Regions from separate parts of the Bradyrhizobium sp. RDM12 genome, predicted to be linked through region 3. Evidence: riboswitches for the same ligand, from Rfam matches in the RefSeq annotation. Region 3 holds a riboswitch; each other region holds the start of a gene.
The links. A riboswitch is a leader RNA that binds a small molecule or an ion and turns the genes downstream of it on or off. The one in region 3 is predicted to bind cobalamin.
Positions count from the first base shown of each region.

Region 1 (6,506 bases), 1.9 Mb from region 3:
ACGCTGCGCCCGAGCATCTGGTAGCCGCCGCAGAGGCCGAGCACATGGCCACCCCGGCGGTGATGCGCGAGCAGATCGATGTCCCAGCCCTGGGCGCGCAGGAATCCCAGGTCGCCGCGGGTGGATTTTGAGCCGGGAATGATGACGAGCCTGACATCGCCGGGAATCGCTTCGCCGGGACGCACCATCACGAGATCGACACCCGGCTCGAGCTTCAGCGGATCGAGGTCGTCGAAATTGGCGATCCGCGACAGCGCGAGGCAGGCGATCTTGCATTGGCCCGGCTTGCGCGCGTCACTCAGGCCCAGCGCATCCTCGGCCGGCAGCTCGCCGGCGCGCGCGAACCAGGGCAGCACGCCAAAGCCGCGCCATGCGGTCTTCGCCGCGATCAGCCTGTAGCCGTCATCGAACAGTGTGGGATCGCCGCGGAACTTGTTGATGACAAAACCCTGGATCATCGCGGCATCGTCGGGATCGATTACGGTCTTGATGCCGACGAGTTGCGCGATGACGCCGCCGCGATCGATGTCGCCGACCAACACCACGGGAACATCGGCCTTGCGCGCAAAGCCCATATTGGCGATGTCGGCCTTGCGCAGGTTCACCTCCGCCGGGCTGCCGGCGCCTTCGACCAGCACGAGATCGGCGCGCGCCTTCAGCCGCTCAAAGCTCTCCAGCACCGCGCCCATCAGGGAAGGCTTCATGGCCGCATAGTCGCGTGCGCGTGCGGTGGCGATGCGCTTGCCCTGCACGATGACCTGCGCGCCGACATCGGTCTCGGGTTTCAGCAGCACCGGGTTCATGTCGGTGTGCGGCTCGACACCGGCGGCGAGGGCCTGCAGCGCCTGGGCGCGGCCGATCTCGCCGCCATCGATCGTGACGGCGGCATTGTTCGACATGTTCTGCGGCTTGAAGGGGAGCACGCGCAAACCGCGCCGCGTGAAGGCGCGCGCGAGCCCGGCGACGATGAGCGATTTGCCCACATCCGAGCCGGCTCCCTGGATCATCAATGCGCGCGCCATGCTTTTTTCAGAGCTTGGTGTCTTCAGAACTCGACGCCGGCCTGCGCCTTGATGCCGGAGCGGAACGGATGCTTCACCAGCGTCATCTCGGTGACGAGGTCGGCGATCTCGATCAGCTCGTCCTTGGCGTTGCGCCCGGTCAGCACGACATGCGTCATCGGCGGCTTCGAGGTCTTCAGGAAATCGACGACCTCGGCGATGTCCAAATAGTCGTAGCGCAGCGCGATGTTGATCTCGTCGAGCACGACCATGCGCAGATTGGAATCGAGAATCAGCTCCTTCGCCTTGGCCCAACCGGCGCGCGCGGCCGCGATGTCGCGGGCGCGGTCCTGCGTTTCCCAGGTAAAGCCTTCGCCCATCGCATGGAACTGGCAGAGCTCACCGAAATGGCTGGTGAGCAGGCGTCGCTCGCCGGTATCCCAGGCGCCCTTGATGAACTGCACGACCGCGCAGGGAAAGCCATGGGCGACGCAGCGCACGATCATCCCGAAGGCGGAGGAGGACTTGCCCTTGCCCGCGCCGGTGTGGACGATGACGAGGCCCTTTTCGCCGCTCTTGGTCGCCATGATCTTGTCGCGGGCGACCTTGATTTTCGCCATTTTCGCGGCGTGCCGGGCGTCGGTTTCCTCGGCCGTTTTTGTATCCGGTTCAGGCGTCATCGTACCCGGTCCTTCGGCTTGACAAGAGGCGGCCGGGGGCAAATGGTGACCCGGCGTTGGTTCCTGTCCTATGACAGGCGAAGAGGGAATGCGATAGGGTCCGAATCGGCAAGATTTGGGTCCAAACTGCAGCCGCCCCCGCGACCGTGACCGGAGAGATGCCCAAAGCCACTGATCCCCCTGGGGATCGGGAAGGCGGGGATCGAAGGGGAAACCCTGCTCCGCAAGCCGGGAGACCTGCCAGCGCGGACGATTTTTGAACCGGCGGACGGGGTGTTCCGCGACGGGGAAACGGGCTTTCGCAAGAACGGTTCGTGCGCCTCTTCGCCTCCCGCTGATACTTCTGGAAGAGGCGATGACCGTCACATTGCACGTCTGCATCACCTGCCGCGCCGGCCAAACGCTCGGCGAGGGTGAGGTCACGCCCGGCAAACGCCTGCACGGCGCGATCCTCGAAGCCGGCGTGCCCGACGGGGTCAATGTGGTTCCCGTCGAATGCCTGTCTGCATGCAGCCAAGGCTGCTCGGTCGCGCTCAGCGCGCATGGCCGCTGGTGCTATGTCTATGGCCGGCTGTCGGACGCCAACGCGCAAGACGTGGTCGCGGGCGCTGCCGCCTATGCCGCCGCGCCTGACGGCCTCGTGCCGTGGCGCAGCAGGCCTGAGATCTTCCGCAAGCAGTCGCTTGCCCGCATTCCCCCCATTGCCGTGTTGCCGGAGGCCGCCGAATGAACTCGCTCGCAAAAGTCCCTGTGACGGTGGTCACCGGCTTTCTCGGCTCCGGCAAGACGACGCTGATCCAGCATCTGCTCGCCAATCCCAACGGCAAGAAGCTCGCCGTGCTCGTCAACGAGTTCGGCAGCGAAGGCGTCGACGGCGAGATCTTGAAGTCCTGCGCCGATGCGAACTGCCCGGAAGAGAATATCGTCGAGCTCGCCAATGGCTGCATCTGCTGCACCGTCGCTGATGATTTCATTCCGACCATGGAGAAGTTGCTGTCGCGGCCCGTGCGGCCCGATCACATCCTGATCGAGACCTCGGGTCTGGCGCTGCCAAAGCCGCTGCTGAAGGCGTTCGATTGGCCGGAGATCCGCTCGCGGATCACGGTCGACGGCGTAATTGCGCTCGCCGATGCGGAGGCTGTCGCCGCCGGCCGCTTTGCGCCGGACCCGGATGCGGTCGAAGCGCAGCGCGCGGCGGACGAAAATCTCGATCATGAAACGCCGCTGTCGGAAGTGTTCGAGGACCAGATCGCCTGCGCCGACATCGTGTTGCTGACCAAGGCGGATCTTGCGGGCGCAGCCGGCATCGAGGCCGCCAGGGCCGCAATCATCGCCGAGATGCCGCGCCGCGTCCCGATGCTGCCGATCACCGACGGGGCCATCGATGCACGCGTCATCCTCGGCCTCGGCGCTGCCGCCGAAAATGATCTCGCCGCGCGCCCCTCGCATCATGATGGCGAGGAGGACCACGAGCACGACGATTTTGCCTCTGTCGTGATCGACCTTCCGGAGATCACTGACATCGATGCGCTGGTCACATCCGTCCAGAAGCTGGCGCGCGAGCAGAACGTGCTGCGCGTCAAGGGCTACATCGCGGTCGCTGGCAAGCCGATGCGCCTGTTGCTGCAAGCGGTCGGCGAGCGCGTGCGCCACCAGTTCGACAAGCCGTGGGGTGCGGGTCACCGTCAGTCGAAGCTCGTCGTGATCGGCGAGCACGGCGATATCGACGCGGCCGCGATCAAGGCGGGATTGGGAGTCTGATGCACGTCGTCTTCCGCGAGAGCCGCGGTCTCGAGGAGACCGCGACGCCAAGGACATCGGCCAGGATCCGGCCGATCTCGTGGTGCTCTCGTTCTCGGACTCCGATCTCGCGGCGTTCGCGGCCGGCTGGCGCCGCGGCCGCACCAGCTTGCCGTCACTGCGGCTGGCGAACCTCGCGGAGCTCCGTCATCCGCTCTCGGTCGATACCTATATCGAACGCACGCTGTCGCAGGCGCGCGGCATTCTGGTGCGCCTGATCGGCGGCGAGTCCTATTGGCCGTACGGGCTGGCGGCGCTGCAGCAACTGGCGAAGGATCGCCACATCGTGCTCGCGGTGCTGCCGGCCGATGGCCGTGACGACACGCGGCTCGACGCGTACTCCACCTTGCCCGTTTCGACGCTGCGCCGGCTGAAAGTGCTGTGCGACACCGGTGGTCCCGTCGCGGCGCAAGCCGCGATCGCGCAACTCGCGCTGGCATCGGGCCTTTACGCCGGGCCGATCGTCGGCGAGATGAGCGTTCCCGAGATGGGCTTTTACGATCCTGCACGCGGCGTGATCGCAGTGCCGGTTCTGAGCGGGAAGCCGCGCGCGCTGGTCGCGTTCTATCGCTCCTATCTCACTGCTGCCGACACGGGGCCGGTCGATGCGCTGATCGCGGCGCTGCGCGCGCAGGGGTTTGACGCTCAGGGTGTGTTCGTCACGTCGTTGAAGGCTGCAGGCGTTGCGGATTGGCTGAGGACGTACTTCGCGAACAATCCTCCGGCGGGATCGTCAATGCGACGGCGTTCTCGGCAATGGGCGACGACGGCACGACGCCGTTCGATGCGGCGTCATGTCCGGTGTTCCAGGTCGCGCTCATCGGCGCGCCGTGAGGATTGGGCCGAGTCGCTGCGCGGCCTGTCGCCGGGCGACCTCGCCATGCACGTGGTTCTGCCCGAGGTTGACGGCCGCCTGTTCGCGGGTGTGGTAAGTTTCAAGTCGGCTGCGATGCGGGATCCCGATCTGCAATTTTCGCATCTGGCCCATCAGCCGGATGAAGAGCGCGTCAAGGCTGTCGCCGCGCGCGCGGCGGCCTGGCGGCGGCTTGCGGAGACACCGGCCGCCGAGAAGCGGTTGGCCATCGTGCTCTCGAACTATCCCGGCCGTCCGCACCAGATCGCGCATGCGGTCGGCCTCGACGCGCTCGCCTCGGTCGAAGCGCTGGTGTCCGATCTCACTGAAGTGGGCTTCGATGTTGCGCCGGTTGAAGCGCTTGGCGCGACACTGCTCAAGCAGCAATCGACCTGGAGCGTCGCCGATTATCGTGCGGCGCTCTCGCGCCTTCCGCAATTGTTGCAGGACGATCTCGCGCAAGCCTGGGGTACGCCGGAGACCGATCCGAGCTGCCGCGACGGCGCGTTCCACTTCGCTGCGATCCGGTGCGGTCACTCGATCATCGCAGTCCAGCCGGACCGCGGCGATGCCACCACGCGCGATTCCGACTATCACGATCTCGCCCGTACGCCGCGCCACGTCTATGTCGCTTTCTATCTCTGGCTCCGGGAGCAGGGGATTGATGCCGTCGTGCATATGGGCGCGCATGGCACGCTGGAATGGCTGCCCGGAAAATCGGTGGCGCTGTCGCCGCACTGCTGGCCGGAAGCGCTGATCGGGGATCTGCCCCTGATCTATCCCTTCATCGTCAACGATCCCGGTGAGGCCGCGCAGGCCAAGCGCCGCGTCGGTGCCGTGACCATCGGCCATCTGCCGCCGCCGCTCGAGCAATCCGCGGTGCCGGAAGGCCTGCGCCGCCTCGAACACCTGCTCGACGAATATTCGACCGCTGATGGTCTCGATCCCGCCCGCCGCCAGCGCCTGATCGCCGCGATCCGCGACGAGGCGCGCGCGGCAGGTCTGGAAGACGATCTCGGCCTCGACGCCTCGGCCGCTCCGGCCGAAGCGATCCCGCGGATCGACCGCTTCGTCTGCGATCTCAAGGAAAGCCAGTTCGGTGATGGCCTGCACGTGTTCGGGCGCGGCGCCTGTGGCGAGGCGGAACGGGACGCATTGCGTGCCGCGCTTGCAGGCCAGCGCGTGGCGCCGGGCCCATCTGGCTCGCCCTATCGCGGACGCCAGGACGTGCTGCCGACCGGACGCAATCTCTTTGCCGTCGATCCGCGTGCGGTGCCGACGCCCTCAGCGCATGCGCAGGGGATAAAACTCGCCGAAGAGCTGCTGCGTCGTCATCTTCAGGACCACGGCGACTGGCCGAAAGGCTTCGTGGTCGATCTCTGGGGCTCGGCGACGATGCGCACCGCGGGCGAGGAGTTCGCGATGGCGCTTCATCTGGCCGGTCTCGCACCGCGCTGGGATCACGCCTCCGGCCGCGTCACCGGTTACGATATCGTTGCGCCGGCCGAGCTCGGCCGTCCCCGTATCGATGTCACCCTGCGCGTATCCGGCCTGTTTCGCGATGTCTTCGCAGGCCTTGCGCAATTGTTCGAAGCCGCCAGCGAGGCGCTGTCATCGCGCGAGGACGAGGGCGAGCAGAATCCGTATCGCCACCGCGTCTCGCGCGTGTTCGCGCCGCGTCCCGGACAATACGGCGTCGGCCTCTCGGCAATCCCCGATGCGTTCACGCCCGAGACGCGCGACGCCGCGGGAGAAGCCTGGCTGTCGGCATCCTCCTGGGCGTTCTCCGCCGATGGCGAGATCAAGCCCGATCGCACCGGCATCGAACAACGGCTCGCGTCTGCCGATGCTTTCGTCCACCTCCAGGATCTGCCGGAAACCGATCTGCTGCTTGCCGCCGATTATGCCGCGCATGAAGCCGGCGTCGCCGCAGCCGCCGCGCATCTCGGTGCGGCGCGGCCATCGCTCTATCATCTCGACACGACCCGCCCCGACGAGCCGCATGCGCGCACGCTGACCGAAGAGATTTCGCGCGTCGTCCGCGCGCGCCGCCAATCCGGCCTGGATCACCGGCATGATGCGTCACGGTTTTCGCGGTGCCGCCGAGATCACCGCGACGCTGGAGCATATGGCCGCCTTCGCGCATCTGGCCGGTGCCGTGCCGCCGCATCT
Region 1 covers NZ_CM133064.1:6,264,957-6,271,462, reverse strand. The annotation lists partial or broken gene ACTGJ9_RS30775 (cobyric acid synthase) at 1-1,022, opposite strand, end outside; gene cobO (cob(I)yrinic acid a,c-diamide adenosyltransferase) at 1,046-1,681, opposite strand; cobalamin riboswitch at 1,722-1,940, shown strand; gene ACTGJ9_RS30765 (DUF1636 family protein) at 2,037-2,411, shown strand; gene cobW (cobalamin biosynthesis protein CobW) at 2,408-3,442, shown strand; gene cobN (cobaltochelatase subunit CobN) at 3,522-6,506, shown strand, end outside.
Region 1: linked by a shared signal. The riboswitch ahead of ACTGJ9_RS30765 (DUF1636 family protein) and the one ahead of metE (5-methyltetrahydropteroyltriglutamate--homocysteine S-methyltransferase) in region 3 are both predicted to bind cobalamin.

Region 2 (6,506 bases), 1.9 Mb from region 3:
ACGCCGGGATCGCCGTGTTCGGCGCGCTGCCGCGCCATGCCGAGATCAGCCTGCCGAAGCGGCATCTCGGCCTGGTGCAGGCCGAGGAGCAGGCCGAGATCGGAAAGCTGATCGACGAGGCCGCGCGCTTTGTCTCGGAGCATGTCGATCTCGATGCGGTGCTGCGATCCGCGGCCGGGTGGTCTGTGCAACCATCGGCGAACGGCCTGAACGTGACGCCCCCGGGCCAACGTATTGCGCTCGCCCGCGATGCCGCCTTCTCCTTCGTCTATCCGCATATGCTGGAAGCCTGGCGGGCGGCCGGTGCGGAGATCACGACGTTCTCGCCGCTGGCGGATGAAGCGCCCGACGCGAGCGCCGACGTATGCTGGCTGCCCGGCGGCTACCCCGAACTTCATGCCGGCAAGATCGCCGCCAATGCGCGCTTCCGCAACGGCCTACGCGCCTTCGCCGAGACGGGACCCGTGCATGGCGAATGTGGGGGCTACATGGTGCTGGGAACCGCTTTGATCGATGCCGACGCTATCAGTCACGAGATGACGGGCGTGCTCGGACTGGAGACGAGCTTTGCCAAGCGCCGGATGCATCTGGGTTATCGTCTCGCCGCGCTCGCTGCGCCGATGCCGGGCCATCAGGTTGGTGCGCGCCTGCGCGGTCATGAATTCCACTATTCGACGATCGTCGCCCAGCCCGATACGCCGCTGGCGGTCGTGCACGACGCAACAGGCTCCGTCATCGCCGAAACCGGCTCGCGGCGCGGCAATGCGACTGGCACGTTCTTCCATCTGATCGCGGAGGACCGGTGAGCGGCTTTGTCTCCTTCATTTCCGCCGGGCCCGGCGACCCTGAATTGCTCACCCTTAGGGGCGCCGCGCGGCTGCGCGGGGCAGACGTCGTGCTCTATGACGATCTCGCCTCGGGCGCGATCCTCGATCTGGCGCGCCCAGGCGCCAATCTCGTCGCGGTGGGGAAGCGGGCCGGGCGGCCCTCAACCAAGCAACACCACGTCAACCGTTTGCTGGTCGACTACGCTGCCACGGGCGTGCGCGTGGTTCGGCTCAAGTCGGGCGACGCCGGCATTTTCGGCCGGCTCGAGGAGGAGCTGGAGACGCTGCGTGAGGCCGGCATCCGCTACGAGATCGTTCCCGGCGTCACTTCGGCTTGCGTTGCCGCCGCGCAGGCCGGCATTCCCCTGACCCGCCGCCACACCTCGCGCCGGGTGCAGTTTGTGACGGGCGCCGATGTCACCGGCGGGCTGCCGCAGAATTTGAACTGGGCGGCGCTGGCCGATCCTGACGCGACGACCGTCGTCTATATGGGCCGGCGCACCTTTCCGGCGTTGGTCGCGAAATTGATCGAGCACGGGCTCTCGCCGAATACGCCGGCGCTGTTCGCCGAGTCCCTCGGCCGTGCCGACGAGCGGCTGATGCGCACCACCATTGCCGAGCTTGCCGAGCAACTCGCGCGCGGCGGTGCGGCTTCCACCGCGGCCGTGATCGTGTTCGGCGCGCTGGCGGAGGGCGGATCGTCATGATGACGCTCTCCCTGATCGGCATCGGTTGCGGCGATCCCGGGCAGCTCACGCGCGCTGCGATCGACGCGATAAATGCCGCCGATCTCGTTTTGATCCCACGCAAGGGGGGCGGCGAAATCCGACCTTGCCGATCTCAGGCGGACGATTTGCGCCGATGTGCTCACCAACGACACCACGCGCATTGCCGAGTTCGATCTGCCCATGCGCGACGCGGGTGAGGCCGATTACCACAAGGGCGTGGACGATTGGCACGACGCGGTTGCCGCGGCCTGGTCGCAGGCGATCGCGGATCATCCCGGCGGTAACGGCAAGGTCGCGCTGCTGATCTGGGGCGATCCTCGCTATACGATTCCTCGCTGCGCATCGCGCGGCGGCTCGATCCATTGCCTGATATCGAGGTCGTGCCCGGCATCACCTCGATCCAGGCGCTGTGCGCGGCGCATGCGCTGCCGCTCAATGACATCGGCGAGCCGTTTCTGGTGACGACGGGACGCCGCCTGCGCGAAGGCGGCTGGCCGGCAGGCGTCGATACGGTCGTCGTGATGCTCGACGGCGGCACAGCGTTCCAGTCGCTCGATCCCGAAGGGCTTCACATCTGGTGGGGCGCCTATCTCGGCATGGCCGATCAAATCATCATGTCCGGCGCGCTGGCCGAGGTCGGGGCGCACATCGTCGCTGCCCGAACAAGGCGCGCGAGCGGCACGGCTGGATCATGGACAGTTACATTCTCAAGCGCAGGCCGTAAGCGAGGCAGCATGCTCCCTGAATGGGTCACCCGGAAATGTCCCGAGATCTCCGCCCCTCATCGCGAGGCCGCGATCGCACGGCAGGCGGAACTGACAAAGCCGACCGGCGCGCTGGGGCGGCTGGAGCAGCTCGCGATCGAGCTTGCCGGCCTGCAGGCGACTGAACGTCCCCGGGCCGCACGTGCGCCGATCGTCATCTTCGCCGGCGATCACGGCATCGTCGCGCAGGGCGTGTCGGCCTATCCGCAGGCCGTGACCATTGCCATGATGGCGAACTTTGCCTCCGGCGGTGCCGCGATCTCGGTGCTGGCGCGCGAGCTCGGCTCGAACCTGGAGGTGGTCGATGCCGGAACGCTGGCGGAGGCGGCGATGCCTGGTATCTTCACGGACAAGCCGCGTCACGGCACCCGCGATTTCAGCGTCGACGCTGCGCTCACGCCCCCCGAGCTGGCATTCGCCTTCGAGGCCGGCCAACGCGCAGTGGCGCGGGCGCGGGCCGATAAGCCAGATCTCCTGATCTTCGGCGAGATGGGCATCGGCAACACCACGAGCTCGGCGGCGATCGCCTCTAGCCTGCTCGGCATCAGCGCCGAAGAAATCGCAGGCACGGGCACCGGCGTCGATGCAGCGGGCCGTGAGCACAAGGCGCGCGTGATCGATGCGGCGATCGCGCGTCATGGCGTTGCGGGTGGTTCGCCCGAAAAGATCCTGTGCGCCGTGGGCGGCCTCGAGATCGCGGCGATCTCCGGCGCGATCATTGCGGCCGCGCAGGCGCGCATTCCCGTGCTGATCGACGGTTTCATCGTTTCGGTTGCCGCGCTTGCGGCCGTGCGGCTGAACCCGTCGTGCCAGCCGTTCCTGTTGGCATCGCATCAATCGGCGGAGCAGGGGCATCGGCTGGTGCTACGCGCGCTGAACGTGCAGCCGCTGATCAGCCTCGACCTCAGGCTTGGTGAGGGATCGGGCGCCGCGATCGCGCTGCCGCTGGTGCGATCGGCCTGCGCGCTTCACAACGAGATGGCGACGTTCGCGCAGGCCAATGTGCCGGACCGGCCTGCTTGATCAGGCCACGCGCTGATTGACCGAGACGACGCGCCAGCCGGTCGCGAGCCGATCGATCCGGGTCAGCGACATCGGATCGATCACAAAGCGCAAGGCCGCCTGCGGCGTCAGTTCCAGTGCGATGCAGAGCGCGGCACGGATGGTGCCGGAATGCACGACGAGCGCCGCGTGACCTGTGCCGATCCGCGCGAGCCCCAGCCGGACCCGCGCGACCTGATCCTCAAAGCTCTCGCCGCCTGGCGGCCGTCCGCGCGCCGGATCGCTCCAGAATCGCGCATAGGCCTCGCCTCCGTGAATTGCGAGATCGTCATGCCGGCGGCCGGTCCAATCGCCAAAATCCTGCTCGCCGAATTCGGTCAGCCACTCGGGCTCGAGCCCCAGCGCGCGCGCCGTCTCGACCGTGCGTCGCGCCGGGCTGGCATAGCTCGCCGCATCCCGCGGCAGCAACCGGCGCAAGGCCTCCAGGTGCACGCCATCGTCGAGATCGGCCGGCGCGTCGGCGGCGTGGATCGTCCCTGCTATGCCGTCGACGCGGGCATGCCGTATCAGCCAGAGGAGGGTCTCGCCTTCCATGCTCATCTCCAAAGAAGTTGGTCGCTGCGGCAATAACGACGCAGCTTGTACATTGACTCCGTGTTGATCGTAACCCTAGATGACTTTTGACGGTTTCCCCGAGAGGGGATGAAAAAGGGAATGCGGTGCGGGGACATTGTCTCCAATGCCGTAGCTGCCCCCGCAACTGTAAGCGGTGAATCCTTCGTCAGAAGCCACTGGGTCCTCGGTCCCGGGAAGGCGACGAAGCGGTCACGACCCGCGAGCCAGGAGACCTGCCGTCAGCCGTGGTCACACGCGAAGATGTCGGTCGGGGAGTACAGACATTCGGCTTCATCGGAAGGCTTGTAAGCCGGAAGATGGGACCTTGGTTCGCGGTGACGTGCCACTGACGTCACACCGAGGTCCAGGACCGTGTCTTCCATCCGTATTGTACGACCACGCCGTTTCCTGCTGGCGTGCGCCGCTCTCACATCTTTTGTCGCCATCGACATGCCAGCTGCCTTGGCGCAGCAGGCCCGCGAACTCCTGCCGCCCGTGGAGGTCTCGCCACCGCAATCCCGCAGGCAGGCCAAGCCGACCGGGCGGGACGCGGCAAGCGCACGCCGCACGGCTTCGCGCAGGCCTGCCGCGGCAGCGGCCGCATCCAGGCCAGTCGTGCCGAACGCTGCGGCGCCGACGCCGCTCAACAGCAATGCGGTTGCCGAAAGCGCCTCGCGCCTCGGCTTGACCGTGCGTGAGACGCCCGCGACCGTCGAGGTGATCTCCGCCGAGACCATGCGCAAGCAGGGCTACCGTACCGTCTCCGAGGTTTCCCAGGGCGCGGTTGGCGTCACCGCCGGCGACAATCCGGCCGAGCCGTCAGCCTTCTCGATGCGCGGCTTCACCAACAGCCAGATCAACACGCTTTACAACGGCATCAAGATCGGCCCGCAGAACATGACCTCGCGGATCATGGACACGGCCAATCTCGAAGCCGTGGAAATCCTGAAAGGCCCGGCCTCGCTGATCTCCGGCGAGGGCGCCGCCGGCGGCTCGATCAGTGTCGTCACCAAGCAGCCCCACACGGGAGCGATCCGGAACGAGGCTGACTTCTCGTACGACTCCCTGAATTCCTTCGGCGCGCATTACGGCTCGGGTGGCAGCACCAACGTCGAGGGCCTCGACTACCGCTTCGACGTCAGCCGCTCCACGCTCAACGGCTTTGCCGACGACACCAACACCAAGACGCTCGACGTCTCCGGCCAACTCAACTACCGCATCTCCGACAGCCTCAAGGTCTGGGGCGCGATCGAGTATCGCGAGGACCGCTCCAGGGCTTATTGGGGCGCGCCATTGGTGCCGGTGGCCTTCAGCGGCTCGCATGCGACGGCTGGCATCGTCTCGGGCACATATGTTGCCTCCAACGGTTCGAATCTCGGGCCGATCACGATCGCCGACCGCACCTTCAACACCAACTACAACGTCCTCGACAATCGCAACGTGGCGCAGGAGGTCTGGCTGCGCGGCGGCTTCGAGGTGAAGCTTGCCCCCGACCTGACGTTGAAGAGCCAGGCCTACGCTTATGGCGCAGAGCGATCCTGGTTCAATAACGAGGTCGAGGCGTTCAACACCGAGACGAACATGGTCGATCGCAGCCGCTTCTATGTGGCGCACAGCCAACGGCTGGTCGGCAACATCACCGACCTGAGCTGGGATGCGAATATCGCGGGCTTCGACAATCGTCTCGTCGCGACGCTGTCGTCGAGCTATCTCGACTTCATCAGGCCGGGTGCCGCCAACTTCCCAGGCGACTCCGTTGATCTCGTTGATCCCAACCGTGGCTTCTACGGCCTGCTGACGACCAAGCAGCAGACCGCGCGTATCGACAACGAGGCTCTGTCGTTCGAGGACCGGCTGAAGTTGACGCGGACCTTCTCGCTGATCGGCGGCTTGCGGGTCGAGCATATCGGGCTCGACCGCAACTCGACCGATCAGTTCGGCCTGGAGAACGCGGGCTTTCCGTTCTCGAAATCCTGGGCGTCTGTCACCGGCCGCATTGGCTACACCTGGGAAGCGGTTCCGGGCCTGACCTTCTTCAGCCAGTACGCCACCGGCGCCGACATCTCCGCCAATAACATCTTCCTGCTCGGCCCCACCCAGCCGCTCGACCTGACCACCGCGCGCACCTATGAGACAGGCATCAAGCACGTGCTTTGGGACAACAGGGCGGAGTGGTCATTCTCCGCCTACGATATCGTGCGCAAGAACGTCTATGCCGCTGCGGGCGGCATGCAGCTCAACATTGCAGGACGGCAGGAGTCGAAGGGCGTCGAGCTCGCGGGATCGATCCGCCCGATCGAGCCTTTGCGTCTCTGGGGCAACATCGCCTATGTCGATGCGCGCTACGCAGACTATGATTTCGCCGGCGGCTCGTTCTCGGGCAATACGCCGCCGAACGTGCCGCGCATCGTCGCTAACGCCGGCGCGTCCTGGCGCTTCTTCACACCCTGGCCGGTGGAGGTCGGCATCACCGGCCGCCATGTCGGCGACCGCTACAACAGCGACGCCAACACCGTGACAATGAATGCCTACACCGTCGGCGATGTCTACGCATTCGTCGACATCCCCAA
Region 2 covers NZ_CM133064.1:6,251,475-6,257,980, reverse strand. The annotation lists gene ACTGJ9_RS30715 (cobyrinate a,c-diamide synthase) at 1-806, shown strand, start outside; gene cobA (uroporphyrinogen-III C-methyltransferase) at 803-1,534, shown strand; partial or broken gene cobF (precorrin-6A synthase (deacetylating)) at 1,531-2,279, shown strand; gene cobT (nicotinate-nucleotide--dimethylbenzimidazole phosphoribosyltransferase) at 2,290-3,342, shown strand; gene ACTGJ9_RS30695 (histidine phosphatase family protein) at 3,343-3,915, opposite strand; cobalamin riboswitch at 3,989-4,191, shown strand; gene ACTGJ9_RS30690 (TonB-dependent receptor) at 4,309-6,506, shown strand, end outside.
Region 2: linked by a shared signal. The riboswitch ahead of ACTGJ9_RS30690 (TonB-dependent receptor) and the one ahead of metE (5-methyltetrahydropteroyltriglutamate--homocysteine S-methyltransferase) in region 3 are both predicted to bind cobalamin.

Region 3 (6,506 bases):
GATTGTTGTGATGGGACGCATCCACGCGATGGATAAATGCAAAGATAGGGCCGTGGTTCGCGTCGAGCGTTAGTGAGTTGGAACATCTCACCTGATCGGTATCGCCGGCATGCTGTCGTCCGCCGGATTCGAGCTTGTCGCCGACTGTATGCGATCGCCTCCGCCGAGGCAGACCGACATTCGAAGGCGCTGGAAACTTTGGAAGCTCGCAAGGACATCGCGAGCTCCCAAAGCGCGTGCATCTTATTCACAAATACGTTGGCGACACACTCCGTACGATCATGCCTCAGCCCGCAACTCGCGTGCGGCGGCCACCATATTGACGAGCGCGGGACGCACCTCCTCCCATCTTCGAGTTTTCAGTCCGCAGTCGGGATTGATCCAGAGCTGCCGATCGGAAACCCGCTGCCGCGCCAACACAATCAGCTGCTTGATCTCCGCTGCTGCGGGAATGCGCGGTGAATGAATGTCATAGACGCCCGGCCCGATCTCATTAGGATATTTGTAGCTCTTGAAAGAGTCGAGCAATTCCATTTTAGAACGCGACGCCTCGATTGAAATGACGTCGGCATCCATTGCTGCGATCGCATCGATGATTTCGTTGAACTCGGAATAACACATGTGGGTATGGATCTGAGTTCCGTCAGCGACAGCGGAGGAGCAAACGCGGAAACTGTCCACTGCCCAATCGAGATAGTCCTTCCACTGAGATTTGCGCAGCGGCAATCCCTCCCGCAACGCAGCCTCGTCGATCTGGATCATGGCCGCTCCAGCCGCCTCAAGGTCGATGACCTCGTCTCGGATCGCGAGAGCGATCTGTCGGCATGTCTCGCTCCGCGGGATGTCGTCACGGACAAACGACCAGTTCAGGATCGTCACCGGTCCGGTCAGCATGGCCTTGACGGGTTTTTTGGTCAGAGACTGCGCATAGCGCCACCACTCAACCGTCATGGGCTTCGGCCGGGAGACATCTCCAAATAGGATAGGAGGACGAACGCACCGCGAGCCATAAGACTGAACCCAGCCGTGCTTGGTGAAAGCGAAACCCAACAGCTGCTCGCCAAAATATTGAACCATGTCATTGCGCTCGAACTCACCGTGTACGAGCACGTCCAGGCCGATATCTTCCTGCCAATGCACCGTATGGGCTGTCTCCGCTTTGAGAAGCTGCTCGTACTGCGTGTCATTCAGCGCTCCCCGGGCATGGGCCGCACGCGCATTGCGGACGTCGGCCGTTTGCGGGAAGGATCCGATGGTTGTGGTTGGAAACATCGGCAATGCGAACGTGACGCGCTGGACGTCGGCACGCTGGGTGAACGCACTGCGACGGCGACGCATGCTATCGTCGATCGCGGCCATTCGTCCGGCGACGTTCGCACTGTGTATCTTGGGCGATGTTTCGCGGGTGACGGATGCATCCTCTGAGAGCGCGAGTTCATCGGCCACATCGGCAGCCTGGCCGGCCAGCGCTTTGCCCAATATCGAAAGTTCCTTGATCTTCTGCACTGAGAACGCCAGCCACGTCTTCAGATTGGGATCGAGATCGGTCTCTAGCTCAATGTCGGTCGGAACATGAAGCAACGAGCAGGAGGGAGCAATCTGAACACGGTCCCTGCCCAGTTTTTTGACCATAGGAGCAAGTTGGTCGAGTAGCGCCGGCAGATTGGAGCGCCACACGTTGCGACCATCAATGACGCCGAGCGAGACCACGAGATCTCTACGGGCTCTGGCGACAATCGCGTCCAACTGGCCGGGTGCCCGAACCAAGTCGACATGAAGCCCGGCTACGGGCAAGGCCAAGACTGTTTCAAGACAGTCTCCGACAGCCCCGAAATATGTGGCCAGCATGATTCTAAGGGCCGGCACGGCGTTAGCGAAATGAGCATAGGCCCGGCGGACAGCCGCCCGAGATGCTTCGTCGACGTCCATCACCAGGCATGGCTCGTCGAACTGGACCCATTCAGCACCGCGCGAGGCGAGTTCGCGGAGAACATCGACATAGACTGGGAGAAGCCGATCAAGCAGCGACAGCGGATTGAATGCGGGATTTACGCCTTTGCCGAGCTTCAGGAAGGTGACTGGGCCAACCAGGACGGGCCGCGTCTGGTAGCCGAGGCTTCTTGCCTCCTCATATTCCTCGACCGGCTTCCGAGAGGCATACTTAAAGATCTGATCCTGGTGAAATTCCGGCACCATGTAGTGGTAGTTGGTATCGAACCACTTCGTCATCTCCTGTGCGGCTACGCCAGGCCCAGGCTGAGCGTGACCACCGTCCTGAGTGCCACGCGCCATCGTGAAGTAGGTCTTGAGCGACACAGGACCTTCGGTCCAGCCGTAGACGTCGGGAATGGCGCCGACCATTATGCTGGTATCGAGCACATGGTCGTAGAGCGAGAAGTCATTCGAAGGAATGACGGTCGCACCGCGGGACTTCTGCCGTGCCCAATTGGCGGCACGAAGTCCGCTCCCCGCCTCGAGGAGGTCTGCTTCACTGGATTTTCCCGCCCAATAGCTCTCGAGCGCGAATTTGAGTTCGCGTCGTGGGCCGATGCGTGACGTCCCCAGTGTGGCAACGGGAAGCGAAAGAATAGACATAGCTTAGACCCCATAATTGGGGCAAAGGCCATGGCGGACGCATGCAGCGAATGTCGCGTGAGCGACAGCTGCTTGGCGCACACCGGGACACCCCGCCCGTGGACGATATCTTATCGAGGCAGGTCTCCTGGCTCGCGGGTCGTCGCAGCTGTCCGGCCTTCCCGAAGCCGCATGGCTTCAGTGACTTCGTTGGACAGCGGCTCGCCGCTTACAGTTGCGGGGGCAGCGCCGGCATTGCACCGGCTTCCCTCTTAGCTCCGGATCAAATGAAATCCGAAGACCACGACGGCTGGAATTATGCGCACGAGGATCGATGCGTCAACCTACCGATTATCGCTGCGATATTGCCCAAGCGATTGCGCCTTGTACTAGGCAGGCGCGACGGTCTTACTCGGGCCTGGTGAACACCTGGGCCTGGGGAGACTCAGCTTGTGAATGCGCTCGCGTTCAATGCCCTGTTCGCGTACCCGGATGAGCTCAGCGACCGGAACGAACCCAGGCCGCTTTCGATATCTGTGTGATCCCGGCGAGCCCGACCTTTTCCGTCAGCAGCTTCTCGAACCTGCGCGTCAGGAAGTTGCGATAATCCTGGGCCGGCATCCGTTTGATCACAGCGCATGAGGCTAAACCGGATTGCTTCAGGATCGCACGGATGATCAGGTCGGACCCTTGGTGTTCGGCCGGCCCCGCGACGAGACACGAGGTCGATCGCCTCCCTGATGTTGGTCAAGATGATCTCCTCGGTGCGCCAGGTATTCACGTGCTGAGCGACTTTGGCGCAGCCTTCGATCCGTCCGTCGCCGCTCGACGCCTGTCTACCGCGGCTCGGCTCGTCAGCCAGGGACGATAAGCCTCAACGCGGCCACTGGAGCATCGAGGTGGCCTTGCTCGTGACAAATTCGACGGTGTCCTCCGACAGAGCCCTTCGAGGCCTCCTCGGCGTCGATCAGCGTCTTAAGCTCATAACGATGTCATCGATCTCGAGGCGCCCCACGCGGTCGGTGGTCCCCTCAAGCTCGACATCTACTACTTCGCTCGCGAAATCGAGCGATGAGGCATTCTAGACACGCGCTGCTTATGCTGTCTTGGACGGGACACAGGTGTCAGGCACCGGACAGACGACCGCGCATTGCGGCGTGTCGCAATGGCCCTCGCACTCCGTACACTTTTTGGCATCGATAACGTAAATGTCGCGTTTGAGGCTGATCGCCGCGTTGGGACACTCGAACTCACATGCACCACAAACGGTGCATTGCGACGCGACGATCTTGTAAGCCATGCGTTCCGACTCTTAGGCGAGCGATGCCACTGGCGATCCCTTTCAAAGGCCGTGCCAAACGCAGACACAGTCAACGTTGGGCAATTTGCCAAATTTTTGCTGCCTCGGGTCTGAGACCATGTTGCATCTGCGACAGCAACAGGCCGCTTCAATTTGAGGCTACGAGCCCTTGGGCCCTCTTCCGAGAGCCAGTCGCGACTCGACGGCTGCGAGCTTCGGTCGGTTTGTCTGGCACGTCAGCCGGGGTCAAGCGACGCCCGATGATTCGAAACCGGGCGGCGCGACAAAAAGCCGCGAGTCGACGCACGCACGTCTACGTCGGACCTCGGCAAACCTCCGGTCACACACCGACTGGAGGTTTGTGCAGGTCTCGCTCATGGCCGCAAGGCTAGCGCGGCGGATTGACCCGCTGACGGCTTGCCAAAACGGGTTTGTGGTACAATAAGCTTCGGCGTCGCTTCGGAGGGAAATGAACTTGCGGCGGGCGGAGCGACACTGGTCTTGCAAAGTGACCGATTGAATTGCACTCAGCCTCATGCCTGGTGCCGAGTAGCCAAGGCGGTGTGGGTGAGCGCTGCTAGGCTTTGCCTGGCCCTGCTCAGCCACTCGTGATGCAACTATCTTGGACGAGCTGGAGCAGGGTTGGAAGATGACTGTGCAAATTGCTTCAGTGGCATGGCCTTTCCGAACAGATGGCCCTGCGCAAGGTCGAAGCCGAGTTCGGTCACAGCGATCAGGTCGGCCTGGCTTTCCACACCTTCGGCGACGGTGCGCACAGTGTACCGTTTGGCCAGATCGACGATATGGCGGCATACCGTTCGCTTCATTGGCCCATTTGCGCAGCCGGCGACGAACTGGCGATCCACTTTCAATTTCATGAACGGGAATTTTTCCACCCCCATTAGCTGCGGCCAATTGGCACCGACATTGTCGATTGCAAGGCCAATGTTGTGAAAGCGAACCTCACGCGCAACCTCGACCAGGAGATCCAGGTTCTGGATAGCTTCCTCGCTCTCGATTTCGATCGTCAAGCCGCCGAAAGCGGGGTGCGACGGCATGCGCTGACAGAGATCGCGTACCGCCTGCGGGTCAATCAGGAATGCTGCCGGCAGATTGATGGAGAGGTCGATTGAAGTTTGCTGCCCCAGAAGATATTGCCAATCCTTGATCGCGCGGTCGATCACGAACTGCGACAACTCCCTAAAATGCGGATCGTGAGGCTCCGGGATGAAATAGGCTGGTGGAACAACGCCCCAGGTCGGGTGCCGCATTCGCACAAGCGCCTCGGCGCCGCGTCGGCTGAGGGTACACGCGTCAAACTTCGGCTCATACCAGAGCTCAAGCCAGCCAGCGTGTAAGGCTTCTCCGACATGGACCGCAGGACGGGGCGCCGGATCTCTGGGCAAGAGCGTGGCGACCCGTTCGCGCAGCGTCTCGGCTGCAAACGGCGTCCTCAGCGGCGGCAGCATAGCAAGTCCATATTCCGCGCCGACCTGCTGCACTGCCGTCATGACGATTGATTCGCGGGCGCCGAACGCCAGCACTCGGCCTGCAAATTCTTCGCGTACGAGTATCTCGAGCAATCGTCCAGGCTCGATGCGATCCGAGCCAATGCCGAGCAGGATCAGATCAGGGAACTCCGTGCGGAGCACGTGCGGCAGCTCGTCAGCAGTGCCGCATTCGCTGATAACAAATCCCGTATCTTCCAGTACATCCCGTAGAAAGGCGCGCAGATGCCGCTTGCCGACGGCCACGCACGCTCGCGGTCGCACCTTACGTTGTCCGAAGATTACAGGTTTCCGTCCGACCAGTTCGGCCTGCCCATGTTCCATCGCAACCACTCCCGTTCCGTGACGGTGCCTTAAACGAGGAGCGAAGGTCCAAACAAGCTGTGCGTGCCGATATATTTCGATTCTTGGAGGTAAGCTTAAGATAGTGCATCAGTGTGCAAACCTTTCGCGATGTTGCTCAGACGATTTTGTCGGGCGCACGCGCATGATACCTGTCCCGCTTCGCGCAACTTTGTACGAGTGACGCGAGCCTGGGAATCTCACCTTCGGACCCACCGAGCTGATGCGCCCTGTGGCGTTGCGATCATTATCGTGCGAGATCTACTGTCGAGTAATTCGTGAGTGACGATCGGCAATGACTCTTACGAATGTTTGATCGGAATGGCCGGCCTGCCAACAGGCGAATGTGCCGTTTTGTGCGTTTTCCAATCGAAGTAAGTCCATGATGAGCTCGCAGCTGCTCAAGCCGCAGTCGATTCTGAGAATCGGCAGCAGCTGGCAATGACCTCAGCTCTGTTGCTTATAGCGAGTGCGGACGTCCTGCTCCCTACCGAGCTTGATAGTTGCTCTCAATTGCGTTTTCTGTATCCTCCTGAGCATGAATTTCCTCAAGAGGGACTAACGTGACAGGCGTTTGTGTTGGCGCTGAAGCGCAAGGCCCGCCCCGCGGGGGCAGGGCTTTGCGCATGAGCGTGCCAGGAGATAAGAACGCGGTCGCAGAAGCGGTCGAAAAGCTACTTTCCGAATTAGGTGGCCCCGGACCGGAGTTCAGTCTTGAAGGGGCGAAGCAGGCGGCTTTGCGCTTGATTCAGAATCCCGAGGGGGCTTCATTTTTGTCGTCG
Region 3 covers NZ_CM133064.1:8,122,486-8,128,991, forward strand. The annotation lists gene metE (5-methyltetrahydropteroyltriglutamate--homocysteine S-methyltransferase) at 280-2,595, opposite strand; cobalamin riboswitch at 2,696-2,895, opposite strand; gene ACTGJ9_RS39290 (hypothetical protein) at 3,073-3,195, opposite strand; gene ACTGJ9_RS39295 (4Fe-4S binding protein) at 3,671-3,874, opposite strand; gene ACTGJ9_RS39300 (EAL domain-containing response regulator) at 4,492-5,706, opposite strand.